One region of the Bacteroides faecis genome, then DNA from elsewhere that is predicted to be linked to it. Evidence: riboswitches for the same ligand, from Rfam matches in the RefSeq annotation. Region 1 holds a riboswitch; each other region holds the start of a gene.
What was found. Region 1 has a riboswitch for cobalamin ahead of accC (acetyl-CoA carboxylase biotin carboxylase subunit). Riboswitches for the same ligand answer to the same signal wherever they lie in the genome.
Positions count from the first base shown of each region.

Region 2: it holds a riboswitch for cobalamin, as region 1 does, so the genes downstream of both, K6V30_RS24950 (DUF4465 domain-containing protein) here and accC (acetyl-CoA carboxylase biotin carboxylase subunit) in region 1, are expected to answer to the same signal.
Region 3: it holds a riboswitch for cobalamin, as region 1 does, so the genes downstream of both, K6V30_RS24975 (putative transporter) here and accC (acetyl-CoA carboxylase biotin carboxylase subunit) in region 1, are expected to answer to the same signal.
Region 4: it holds a riboswitch for cobalamin, as region 1 does, so the genes downstream of both, K6V30_RS20705 (TonB-dependent receptor plug domain-containing protein) here and accC (acetyl-CoA carboxylase biotin carboxylase subunit) in region 1, are expected to answer to the same signal.

Region 1 is NZ_CP081916.1:5,962,155-5,965,315, forward strand. It holds gene pncB (nicotinate phosphoribosyltransferase) at 1-407, shown strand, start outside; gene K6V30_RS23870 (thioredoxin family protein) at 648-971, opposite strand; cobalamin riboswitch at 1,233-1,437, shown strand; gene accC (acetyl-CoA carboxylase biotin carboxylase subunit) at 1,575-3,089, shown strand; gene K6V30_RS23880 (acyl-CoA carboxylase biotin carboxyl carrier protein subunit) at 3,112-3,161, shown strand, end outside.
Region 2 is NZ_CP081916.1:6,231,110-6,234,270, reverse strand. It holds gene K6V30_RS24960 (ABC transporter substrate-binding protein) at 1-101, opposite strand, end outside; gene K6V30_RS24955 (hypothetical protein) at 199-336, opposite strand; cobalamin riboswitch at 811-1,005, shown strand; gene K6V30_RS24950 (DUF4465 domain-containing protein) at 1,151-2,128, shown strand; gene K6V30_RS24945 (PKD-like domain-containing protein) at 2,156-3,161, shown strand, end outside.
Region 3 is NZ_CP081916.1:6,236,320-6,239,480, forward strand. It holds gene K6V30_RS24970 (ABC transporter ATP-binding protein) at 1-758, shown strand, start outside; cobalamin riboswitch at 809-1,020, shown strand; gene K6V30_RS24975 (putative transporter) at 1,306-2,991, shown strand; gene cobO (cob(I)yrinic acid a,c-diamide adenosyltransferase) at 2,997-3,161, opposite strand, start outside.
Region 4 is NZ_CP081916.1:5,246,890-5,250,050, reverse strand. It holds gene K6V30_RS20705 (TonB-dependent receptor plug domain-containing protein) at 1-1,468, opposite strand, end outside; cobalamin riboswitch at 1,652-1,857, opposite strand; gene K6V30_RS20700 (hypothetical protein) at 1,918-2,766, opposite strand; gene K6V30_RS20695 (DUF5074 domain-containing protein) at 2,781-3,161, opposite strand, start outside.

The sequences.
Region 1 (3,161 bases):
GTAACCTCAGTCGTAAGCAGGCTAAACTTTTTGATGGTGTCCGGTGCGATTCGGGAAATGAATTTGATTTTACCGATAAGCTGGTAGCCCGTTACAAAGAGTTGGGCATTGATTCAACCACCAAGACAATAGTCTTCAGCAATGCGCTCGACTTCACTAAAGCGCTCGACATACAAGATTACTGCAAAGGCAAGATCCGTTGTTCTTTCGGAATCGGCACCAATCTCACCAATGATACCGGATTCACTCCTTCCAATATCGTCATGAAACTGACACAATGCAAGATGAATGTCAACCAAGAATGGAGAGAGTGTATCAAACTCTCGGATGATGCCGGAAAGCATACCGGTAGCCCTGAGGAAGTACAAGCCTGTCTATATGAATTGAGGCTGACCGGAAATCAATGATTACCCGGATTTTCGGACTTACTTAACAAAAGAGTGCCAAAGCCCTGCAAACGTATAAGCATAAAAAAAGGAGCAACGCCTTGCTCCAACCTTTTGTTAACCTTAAATCTAATACTATGAAAAACACAGTGCAAAGATACGGACTTTTAGCATATCCGCAAATTATCCAAATAAAAAAGCATGTTTCATAACATGATTTAAAACTTTCAGAGGGAAATACTCCCTCTTATTAATACTTTTTCAAGATTTAAACTCCCTCACGGCTCTTCCCAGTCTTTCCAAAGACAGTTCGCCGGATTGCCTCCACAACTGTTCCCCTTTTCTGAGAAGGATAAATGTAGGAGTAGATTCTATCGTATAGAAATTAGCCAGTTCGCTTTCTTCATCTACGTCGACCTGCACCACTTCAACTATACCTTCCATTTCTCTTTTGAACTCCTTTACCAAAGGTTCCATGCGTTTGCAATGAGGGCACCACGTTGCATAAAATTCTGCCATTACCCAGTCGTCACCGGCTAGTTTCTCCTTGTTTCTTGCCTCACGGGCTATTTTCTTTTCTTTCATGATTGATTCTCCTTTTTTAAATTAATGATTGGAAGTCTCAACAACATAAAAGAAGGAAGGTTTAGGAGATAAACATTAATACACAGAGATTTAGTTCTATTGGAAAACTAAAAAAGGAGTTCAAAGAGCCCGGTTAAGTCTGTTTGTATTTACCGGTCAGCTCTCCCTATCCAACCGGATAGCCTATGTACACCGAAGGAAATCATTGCACAAAAATGAAACTTTCGTGCAAAAAAAAGATATTCTATTCAATATTTATTTATCTTTGCCCCCCGAAATGGTTCGGAATCCGTATCCAACGGACGATGATTAAAAGGGAATCGGGTGTAAATCCCGGACAGTCCCGCTGCTGTGAAGTTCTATTAAATGTCTTATAAGTGAACTAATTTTACGCCACTGATGTTAATTCGGGAAGGCAAATAAGACAAGAGTCAGTCAGAAGACCTGCCACTTCGCGTAAAAGCGTTCTTGCACCTCGTGGATTAGGAGTAAAGAACATCATTTGTTAAGCCCCAAATCAAGAAAATACTGTGTTTTCATCAGGTGGAGTATGTCCGTCAGATGGGAAGACATTAAATAAGTATGTACTTAAATGAAAGAAGTATGATAAAAAAAATCTTAGTAGCCAATCGCGGTGAAATCGCCGTAAGGGTGATGCGTTCCTGCAGGGAAATGGAGATAACGAGCATTGCTATCTTCTCCGAAGCAGACCGGACCGCGAAGCACGTGCTCTACGCAGACGAAGCATATTGTGTAGGACCGGCAGCATCCAAAGAGAGTTATCTGAATATAGACAAAATCATCGAAGTGGCCAAAGCGAGTCACGCCGACGCTATCCATCCGGGTTACGGCTTCCTTTCCGAAAACGCCACTTTCGCCCGTCGATGCCAGGAAGAAGGCATCATCTTTATCGGCCCCAATCCGGAAACAATGGAAGCGATGGGAGATAAAATTTCCGCCCGCATAAAAATGATAGAAGCAGGAGTCCCTGTAGTTCCCGGTACACAAGAGAATCTGAAGAGCGTAGAAGAAGCTGTAGAACTTTGCAACAAGATCGGCTATCCGGTGATGCTGAAAGCTTCTATGGGTGGCGGTGGAAAAGGTATGCGCCTCATCCACAGTGCCGAAGAAGTAGAAGAAGCATATACGACTGCCAAGAGCGAATCCTTGTCTTCTTTCGGTGACGACACGGTTTATCTGGAGAAATTCGTCGAAGAGCCTCACCATATCGAGTTTCAGGTATTGGGTGACAAACACGGAAATGTCATTCACCTTTGCGAACGTGAATGTTCCGTTCAACGCCGCAATCAGAAGATTGTAGAAGAAACTCCTTCGGTTTTTGTCACTCCGGAATTGCGCAAAGATATGGGAGAGAAAGCGGTAGCTGCGGCAAAAGCTGTCAACTATATCGGTGCGGGAACAATCGAGTTCCTGGTAGACAAACACCGTAACTACTACTTCCTTGAAATGAATACCCGCCTGCAGGTGGAACATCCGATAACAGAACAGGTAGTGGGCGTCGACTTAGTAAAAGAGCAGATCAAGGTAGCCGACGGACAAGTACTGCAGTTGAAGCAGAAAGATATTCAGCAACGCGGACACGCTATCGAATGTCGTATTTGTGCCGAAGATACAGAAATGAACTTCATGCCAAGCCCGGGAATCATCAAGCAGATTACAGAACCGAACGGTATCGGTGTACGCATCGACAGCTATGTATACGAGGGTTATGAGATACCTATTTACTACGACCCGATGATCGGCAAACTGATAGTATGGGCCACCAGCCGCGAATATGCCATCGAACGGATGCGCCGCGTGCTCCACGAATATAAACTCACCGGAGTGAAAAACAACATCAGCTACCTGCGTGCCATCATGGATACTCCCGACTTTGTAGAAGGTCATTACGATACCGGATTCATCGCCAAGAACGGCGAATACCTGCAACAGTGCATCATGCGCACCAGCGAACGCTCCGAAAACGTAGCTCTGATTGCCGCATATATGGACTATCTGATGAATCTTGAAGAGAATAACAGCGGCATGGCAACCGACAACCGCCCCATCAGCAAGTGGAAAGAGTTCGGATTGCACAAAGGTGTGTTGAGAATCTAACGTTAACAAAGAATATTCAATTATGGAAATTCATATAGGAAACCGTGTGGCCGAAGTGGAACTGGTCAGCAA
Region 2 (3,161 bases), 270 kb from region 1:
TCCTGATTGAATGCTTCGAGAGAAGTCTTCTTGTTTGATACGCAACTTACCAGTAATAGCAAGGAAGCCAGTATGAAAGCGGAGATGGATTGTTTTATCATTTTATTTACATTTAGTTGTAACTGTCTTGTGAACATGTGATGCAAATATATTAATTGTTTTCTAATATGTCATTATTAAGTCTCTATTAAATTAGTTTTAGGCTTCCTCTCCAAGTGAATTAAACATAGGTTTTGCTCCCATGCTCTCACTTTCTGCCTGTATCGCTTTGTTCATCGGCGTTTCAGCTGTGGTAGCAACTGTGGTGGCAGAGTGGGAGCAAGCTGTTGCTCTCACTCTGCATCGCCTTGCAATATGTGGTTTTCTTAATGTTATTGTTTGATTTGCAGGGTGTTAACGCCTGTTGTGTCAACTATTAATGATTGACATGTCAGTCGTTAATAATTGAGAAATCAGGTGTTAATAGCTGATGACTCATGTATTCTTGACTGAAAAATGATTTAGTACTTACTGAAAGAACAGGTTAAGCGAAATTGTAGCTATGGTCAAGTTAATCAAATGGATAGGTGTTTCAGAAAGTTTCAAGCGCTTGAAACACTTTGTTTCACCGTATGAAACACTTTGTTTCATTACTTGGAACACATTGTTTCAAGGCATGAAACAAAGTGTTTCAACGGTTGGAACTGATCTTGGAACTATTCTTCATTCATCATTTCAATAGTTCTTCATTCAAACTGGCGTTCAGTCGAAAAAATGGAAGATTAAGGCGTTAAATAAACGGCAAAAAAGATAAAACATAAAAAAAAGATTTATCTTTGCAAATGTAATGGTTCCTGAAAAGATTATTTCGTTCAGGATGAAAAGGGAATCCGGTGAGAATCCGGAACAGTACCCGCTGCTGTAAGTCCCCCTTAATGATTATCGTATTTTTGCCACTGGTGTAGACACTGGGAAGGCGCGATAATTGGGACGAGTCAGAAGACCTGCCATAACTAGGATAGATTTACACCTGCGGGATTGAGATCAGGTTGTGGTCAGATACGAAGTCATTCATATTTGGTACCTCATATAGCCCCGTTTGTGTAACTCTTACACAAACGGGATTTTTTTTTGTGAGAGTTAACATATTATTCATTTAAATGAATGAGTTATGAAAAAGAATTTGAATTTCTTGATGGGTGCTGTCTTATTGATGGCAACAGTGTTGTTTGCCAGTTGTAATGCAGAAGATGATTTTCTCGTATCCCCGGTGGATTCTACAGGTGCTGTAACACGTTCGGTTACTACCGATCCGTATGTTATTGATTTTGCTAATGTACCCGCAGCTTATACCGCTTCGGATAAATACGGTGCTAATCTTTATACCGGAGGTGCGGGGCAAATCACTGAAGGCTACAAGGTACAATTAGGCAACAGTGGAACGTATGTACAGTTTCCTGTTAATTATCTCGAACAAGAATGGGGAGAAGAACCCCGCCCGTGGCAATATGACTATTGGAATGGCGGCTTGGCTGTTTCGGATTATACGGATATTACTGACGGTACCTATTTGAATCAGTGTAGCGTATATAACGGAGGAATAGCTGGTGTAGATAATGATAAGTTCGTTGTAGCCTACGGATATAGCGATTTTTACAATGATCCGCTTTCTACCTATGACAAATGCGCAAAGATCTATCTGACAGATGCTACCGGCTATACAGTTGTGGAAGAAGGAACACCGGTTGAGGGAACAGTAAAAACAGGAACTTTCAACAGTGTATATGTCTGCAATACGACTTATTCGCAAATTGTCATGCGGGATGGTAATTCATTTACGACTGGTGGCAAATCACTCGAAGAGCAGGAAGGTTGGTTCAAGGTTGAATTCATCGGCTTCGCATCGTCCGATACTTCTGTGGCTCCTACGGGTAAAGTCACTTATTATCTTGCCAATTTCGATAAGAGTAAAGAAGAAGAGTCAGGCTTACACGGCGAAATTCGGACCGGCTGGAATCAGGTTGACCTGACAGATCTCGGAACGGGTGTTCATATGGTTGTCGTTAATTTTGTCGGTAGTGACAAGAGTGATTACGGATTGAACACACCGGCATACTGTGCGTTAGATAACCTTTCCATTTCATTGTAATTTTGAAATCTTTAAATAAAATCAGTTGTGAGAAAGTATTTATTGCTCCCTCTATTATTAGCGCTTGTCATTTCTTGTAATAAAGACGATGTTATAACGCAGGAAAATGAAAATCCTCTTATTGAGCTCGACAGCGAAACGGGTGTTTACGTTGTTAAGGTGGGAAAAGAAGTCAAGGTAAATCCTACTTATTCAAATGTTGACTTTGCGGTTTATTCATGGAAGTATAACGGTCGGATTATTTCGGATAGCCCTTCATTGACTTATACTTTCAATCAATCTGGTTCATATTATGTGACTATCCGGGTGGATACCCCCAAAGGTAGTTCCGAAGAAGAAATCCGTATGGAAGTGAATGAACTCGCTCCGCCGGTTATCTCATTAGTTGTTCCGACCGGTGGGCTGAATGTGCTTGCCGGCCGCGAACACAAAATAACACCGGACATTCAGAATGCGGAAGGAGCGATATTCCGGTGGACTCTGAACGGGAAAGAAGTAGGTACAACTGCCGAATATACTTTCAACGAGCAGGAGTTAGGCTCCTATAAACTAGTACTTTATGCGAAAAATGAAGATGGCGATACTTCGAAAGAAGTAGTGGTCAATGTAGTAGACAAATTATCGGCTGATGCAACCATTGTTGCTCCGTCATTTTATACAGAAAACCTCGTAAAAACAGTTGCTTTGGGGCGTACTCTTTATCTCCGACCGTATGTTAACATATCGTCTGTCGCCAATTATCAATGGAGTCTGGATGGAGAACCTATCAGTGGAGCCAATTCACTGATGTATGCATATACACCCGAAGCGAAGGGAGAACATACGCTGACCTTTGCTCTTTCTTACGGAAACAGTGCTGCTCAGAAACGGATCACACGCAACATTAGCGTGACAGGTACGGATAAAATATCGTTGGATATTCCGGTTGCATGCATTGATGCATCCGAAAAGCGTCCTTACACGGAAGGTTGTTCGTTGAATAGTAATAAGGTATATGAATTTATACCGGCACCCGGACAATTCGTGAATGAGA
Region 3 (3,161 bases), 270 kb from region 1:
TCGAGCTTAAAGAACTGACACTAGGATACGGACAGCGTACGCTGTTGAAAACGGTAAACGCCCGGATCACAGACGGACAACTCGTTGCACTGCTGGGACGCAACGGAACAGGAAAGAGCACCCTGCTCCGTGCCATGATGGGACTGGAAAAGCCTCAATCGGGAGAAATCATCCTGCAAGGAAAGAATATAACCTCCTTGAAACCGGAAAAGCTGGCACGAAACATCAGCTTTGTAACCACCGATAAAGTACGCATCGCCAATCTGCGCTGCAAAGACGTAGTAGCATTGGGCCGTGCCCCCTACACCAACTGGATCGGACAGTTACAACCGGAAGACCAAAGCCGGGTGGACAATGCCATGCGACTGGTCGGCATGACCGACTACGCAGAAAAGACAATGGATAAAATGTCCGACGGCGAGTGCCAACGAATCATGATAGCGCGTGCCCTCGCACAGGATACCCCCGTCATCCTGCTTGACGAACCAACCGCTTTTCTGGACCTGCCCAACCGCTACGAACTCTGCCTGCTCCTGAAAAGACTGGCACAGGAAGAAGGCAAATGCATCCTGTTCTCCACACACGACCTCGATATCGCCCTATCACTTTGCGACTCTATCATGCTAATTGATAATCCGCAATTATATACCCTTTCCACCTCTGAAATGATAGCCAGCGGCCACATAGAAAGACTATTCCGTAACGAATCAATTACGTTTGACGCAAAAGAAATGCGGGTGCGTATCAAACAGGAATGAACCCACATGAAATAAATACATGGTATCCATCTGGTTTCTCCATAAATTCCTTATCTTTGCCCGTGAATTGGTTTCAGATAGCCATATCAACTGTCTGAATTAAAAGGGAACCGGGTGGAAATCCCGGACAGTCCCGCTGCTGTGAAGCTTCGTTCAACTTCTTGATAATTACTTTAGCCACTGACTTGTTATGATAATGCCAAGTTGGGAAGGCATCAGGGAGGAAGTCAGTCAGAAGACCTGCCATTCAGTATCTTGACAACTGTTTTTACTCGTGGGATAGAAAGACAGTAATGATGTAAACAAACCGTTTATGGAAAAACAATATGCAAATCAAATTGCTGACATCATTAATATCAGCAAAAATAGAGACTATGTTCCGCCCGACATCAACGGAAGAAATTTAAGTGAATGATTCTCTCTATTACAAATAACTAAGAGACGGCTCAAAGTCGTCATACTCAATGTGTGCGTATCCCTGTAGAAGTGATTTCTCCGGGGATACTTTTAACACAACAAAATATCATGATATAATATAAAAATCAAAATGGAAGTTCTAAGAAATTTATTCGAAGGTTACCCCAACCTTTGGGGTGGAGGAGTGGCACACTCCGTGCTGATTCTGTCGCTGACCATAGCGTTCGGAATCATCCTGGCAAAAATTAAAGTACGGGGAGTATCTCTGGGAGTCACCTGGATACTCTTTGTCGGAATCGTATTCGGTCATTTCAACATGAATCTGGACGAGCACCTGCTCCACTTCCTGAAAGAGTTCGGATTGATTCTGTTTGTCTACTCTATCGGTCTGCAAGTAGGACCGGGATTTTTCTCGGCCTTCAAGAAAGGAGGTTTCACGCTGAATATGCTGGCTGTGCTGGTAGTGGCATTGGGAGTAGGAATCACCGTTATTCTCCACTTTACTACCGGAACTCCGATTACCACCATGGTAGGTATCTTGTCCGGAGCCGTCACCAACACCCCCGGACTGGGAGCTGCGCAGCAGGCCAACAGTGACCTGAACGGTATAGACGCCCCCGATATAGCATTGGGATATGCTGTCAGCTATCCGCTGGGTGTCGTAGGCATCATCCTGTCATTGCTCGCCTTGAAATATCTTCTGCGCATCAATACCGCACAGGAAGAAAAAGAAGCGGAAGTAGGTTTGGGACATTTGCAGGAACTTACCGTACGTCCTGTCTCCATCGAGGTAAGAAACGAATCGGTAGACGGTATCAAGATTAAAGAACTTCGTCCGTTATTGAATCGTAAGTTCGTCATTTCACGTATCAAACACCGTGAAGGAGGAGAAACAGAATTGGTCAACTCTGAAACGGTCATACATGTAGGAGACATTATCCTAGTCATCTCTACACCGATTGATGTGGAAGCAATCACCATCTTCTTCGGCAAGGAAATAAAAATGGAATGGGAACAGCTGAACAAACAGCTCATCTCACGCCGCATCCTGATAACCAAACCGGAACTCAACGGCAAGACTCTCTCACAACTGAAAATACGAAATAACTTCGGAGCAAGCATTACCCGCATCAACCGTTCGGGAGTGGACTTGGTTGCCGGCCCGCAGCTGCAGTTGCAAATGGGCGACCGTGTCACCATCGTTGGTACCGAGCTTGCCGTTGCTCATGCCGAGAAAGTACTGGGTAACTCAATGAAGCGCCTGAATCACCCTAATCTGATTCCTATTTTTATAGGTATCGCATTGGGTTGTATTCTGGGTAGTATTCCTTTTGCCTTCCCGGGTATTCCCCAACCGGTGAAACTGGGACTGGCAGGTGGTCCGCTCATCGTCTCTATTCTGATCAGCCGTTTCGGACCGAAATATAAGTTGATTACTTACACTACCATAAGCGCCAACCTGATGCTCCGTGAAATCGGTATTTCCATCTTCCTCGCTTGTGTAGGTCTGGGAGCAGGAGAAGGATTCGTAGATACCATCATTCATGGCGGAGGATATATATGGGTGGGTTACGGAGTTATCATCACCATTCTGCCTCTTCTGATTACGGGATTGGTAGGACGTTATTACTGCAAGCTGAATTACTTCACGTTAATCGGTGTTCTGGCAGGCTCTACCACTAACCCGCCGGCACTGGCATACTCCAATGACCTCACTTCCTGCGATGCACCAGCCGTAGGTTATGCTACAGTCTATCCGCTTACCATGTTTCTGCGGGTGCTGACGGCACAATTATTGATTCTATCGTTGGGATAGCTTTGCTAACGATCTATTCCGTCACGCGACAATACGCCTTGTTTATAATAATGCTTTACTTCCCGCATTTCGGTGACAAGATCGGCTATATCAATCAACTCCTGCGGTGCATAGCGTCCGGTAATAACGACCTCCGTTTCCGGACGCTTGCTACGCAACAGTTGTAACGC
Region 4 (3,161 bases), 720 kb from region 1:
TTATTTCTTTACTATAGGTGATGCCTATGTTATACTGAATGGCATTCTCCGGTTTTAAGTTGATATTTCCCGTCTGGCTGTAATATAAATCGTTGAAACTAGGCAGGCGGAAGATGTCTTTGTAGAAAAAGCGGAACCTGAGTTCTTCATTCTCAAAAGGTTTGATCGAGGCGCTGACATTGGGAGACAGTTTCCGGTGATTGCCTGCACTCCCTCCGCTTTTGGCTTTTTCATTGATGACGGTTGCCAGGGCAGAGGCAGATAATGTCACCCAGTTATTCATGTATTTTCCGGCAAAGGCAGTCAGCCATGAGTACCGGGTAGGGGAGACAAAGTTATTTAAATTGGCATTCATTGTGTTGATGCTTCCGTCGGTCGACAAGGAGAAAGAGAGATTGTCCAGCATCCGGTAAAGAGTGGAGGCAGACAGGTAGTACTCTTGCTGGTAATAGCTGTTATTGATTTCCTTTGCCGCTACGGTAGGATTCGGGTCTTGGTAGTTCTGGTAACTCCAGTTCCATTTGGCAGATGTCTGAAATACCCATTTCCTGTTGAATTCTTTCTTGTATTGGCTTTGGATAAATGTATTTTTGTCTCGTAGATGTTGCAGGGCAAAGTCGTAATACAGGGTTGTCGCATTGGGCAAGCCTCGTGAAGACTGGTAATAGTAGGCTTTCAGTTTCCACTGTTCTTTGTCGGAGAAATTGCCGTAGATGCCTACTTCTGCACGGAGATTTTGTACATCGGTGTTGTGACGTTTCTCTTTGCTGGTTTGCATGTCTTCGCCGTTTCCGTAGTGCAGGATAAATGGATAATGACCGTCTGAAGACATCCATTCTCCATTGGCAGACATGCTCCATGTATTAGTGAGTTGTCGTTCCAGTAAGAGAGAAGGGTTTACTAAGCTCCATGAACCGGTTTTGAATTCGGCTGCCATATTGGTCTGCTTGTGGGCAGAGAAATACGGAGTGGGTGTTTGTATGTTCAATAATCCGGCGGAGGCAAAGGTACGGGCAGGTTGAAAAATATTATCTCCTTGTCCGTTGTGGAGTGAAAGGCGGTCGACGTTATTTAAAGAGAAACGTCCGATGTCTATTTGTCCGGTCTGGCAGTCGCTGATAGTAATACCGTCATAGGCTACAGCGGTGTGTTGTGCTCCTAGGCTTCGTATAGATACGGTTTTCAGCCCTCCGATACCTCCATAATCTTTCACGGTGACTCCGGCGAAATGCTTTACTGCATCCGATACTTGCAGTACATGCAGATTTTTGAGTTCCTCTTTTGAGAAGATTTGTTCGGGAGTGGTGGAGCGGACTTCCCGGGTCTGATAAGGGTCGGAGACCGTTATTTCGGGGATCGAATAAATATGAGTGGTGTCTACCTTTTGCTTTTGCGCAAAAAGTGATGTAGAAAGGAGCAGGCAGCAGAGTACCGCATATATCGTTTTACAAAATGTTCTCTCTTCCATTTTATCTTTGTCGTCCACCTCGTTTTAATTAAAAATGTCCGGGCGAACTCACTTCGACCGGACATCATAATAAACTTGGCAGAGTTTATTAGTTTGTACACACTTTCTCTGAATCAGAGTGGTGAATGAAATGATGGACGAAATGTCCGGCTCATTAGACTCAACGCTTTTTCCTCGAAAGCAGTGAAACGAGTTTGCATGGTAGGTCTTCTGACTTGTTCTTATTGCGAGCGCCTTCCCGGACTTTGCTTTCCAGTGGCTAGAAGTCGTTGCTCACAACATAATATACGAACTTACAGCAGCGGGACTGTTCAGGACTTGCACCTGATTCCCTTTTAATCGCTCCCCTCGTGCATGAGAGTTGCAAACCAATGCGCGACAAAGATAGAGAGTTTATTTGTCTTTTGCAAGAAAGGAGCGATAGTAAATCCATGATCTCTAATTGTTTTCTAGAATGCCTTGAAGCCCAATACTTCGGTAGAGACTTCACCGATTGACTCTACATTCTTCAAGATGGCACTTTGCACTTTCACGAAGTGGATACGATCCAGCTTCACGGAGTTGCCGTTTGAATCGATTGCATCGTCCAGATCAAACTGGTTATAGCGGTAATTGCCGTTGTCGTCTTTTGCCATATCGCTTCCCCAGTTGTCGGCATATCCTTTGCCGAAAGACTGGTTCTTCCATTTACCGCCTTCCAGTACGGTACGTGGTTCAAGCATGCTTCCGGTCAGTGTATAAGAGTCTTCTTCGATCCAGTTGGGATAATACATTTGAGCATGATATTGAGAGAGATACTTGATGACACCTTTCTCTCCTTCGCTATCTTCCCAAGGAATGTCTCCTATTTCGTCAGGTCTGAAATAGGTAACGGAGTAATCCCGTGTCGGATTGTCGCTTCCTTTAAGTTCGTACCAGACATCGTCTGCTTTTCCGTTACCGTTAGCATCTTCCGATACCCATACGATGCCGGGTTCCGAGCTTCCGTCAAAAGGATTGCCAATGATACCAAAGTCATATCCTTTGCGGTTCTTGATCTCTTTCGGCATTTTGACGGTGATATATCCGCCAAAAGATCCGAGAGAAACATAGTTTTTCTGCTTGAAGCGTTGCTCTGCATAGGCATTTGCTTCTTCCATCGTCTGGCAGTTGAAACCCTCGTTAATGAATTGTCCCGGTGCCGGGCAGTATTCCAATACTTTGAGTTCATTTGTTTCTTCTGTGATTTCCTCGTCTTTGTTGCACGAAGTGAATATAACAGTTGTCATTACTGCTAAGATGTACCAATGTTTTTTCATTTCCGAATGCTAGTTTAGTTATTAAATAATACGTGAGAAGGAGAACTGCTACCACAGTCTACGGAATAGTTTAAGGAGCCGTCTTTATTGTAAACGGTAATCGTATACTTCGATTTCTGGTTATAAACTACGTATAACTCTCCGGTTTGTTGATTAAGTTGTGGAGTGGCAGTAATGGAAGATTTTAATTTGTCCACTGCAATAAAGGGTTGACTCAATGAATTGTTTTCACCTATTACATATTTGTATATAGCACCATCATTGGATACAATGTAGATTATGTTTTCACTTTCAGATGCTACCATACCGATGGTAGGTGTAGAGTAAGAACTTTTTGCCGGCTGGAAAGCCAATAATGTTTTTTCTACGGTAAAATCCTTATTGATCTTCACGAG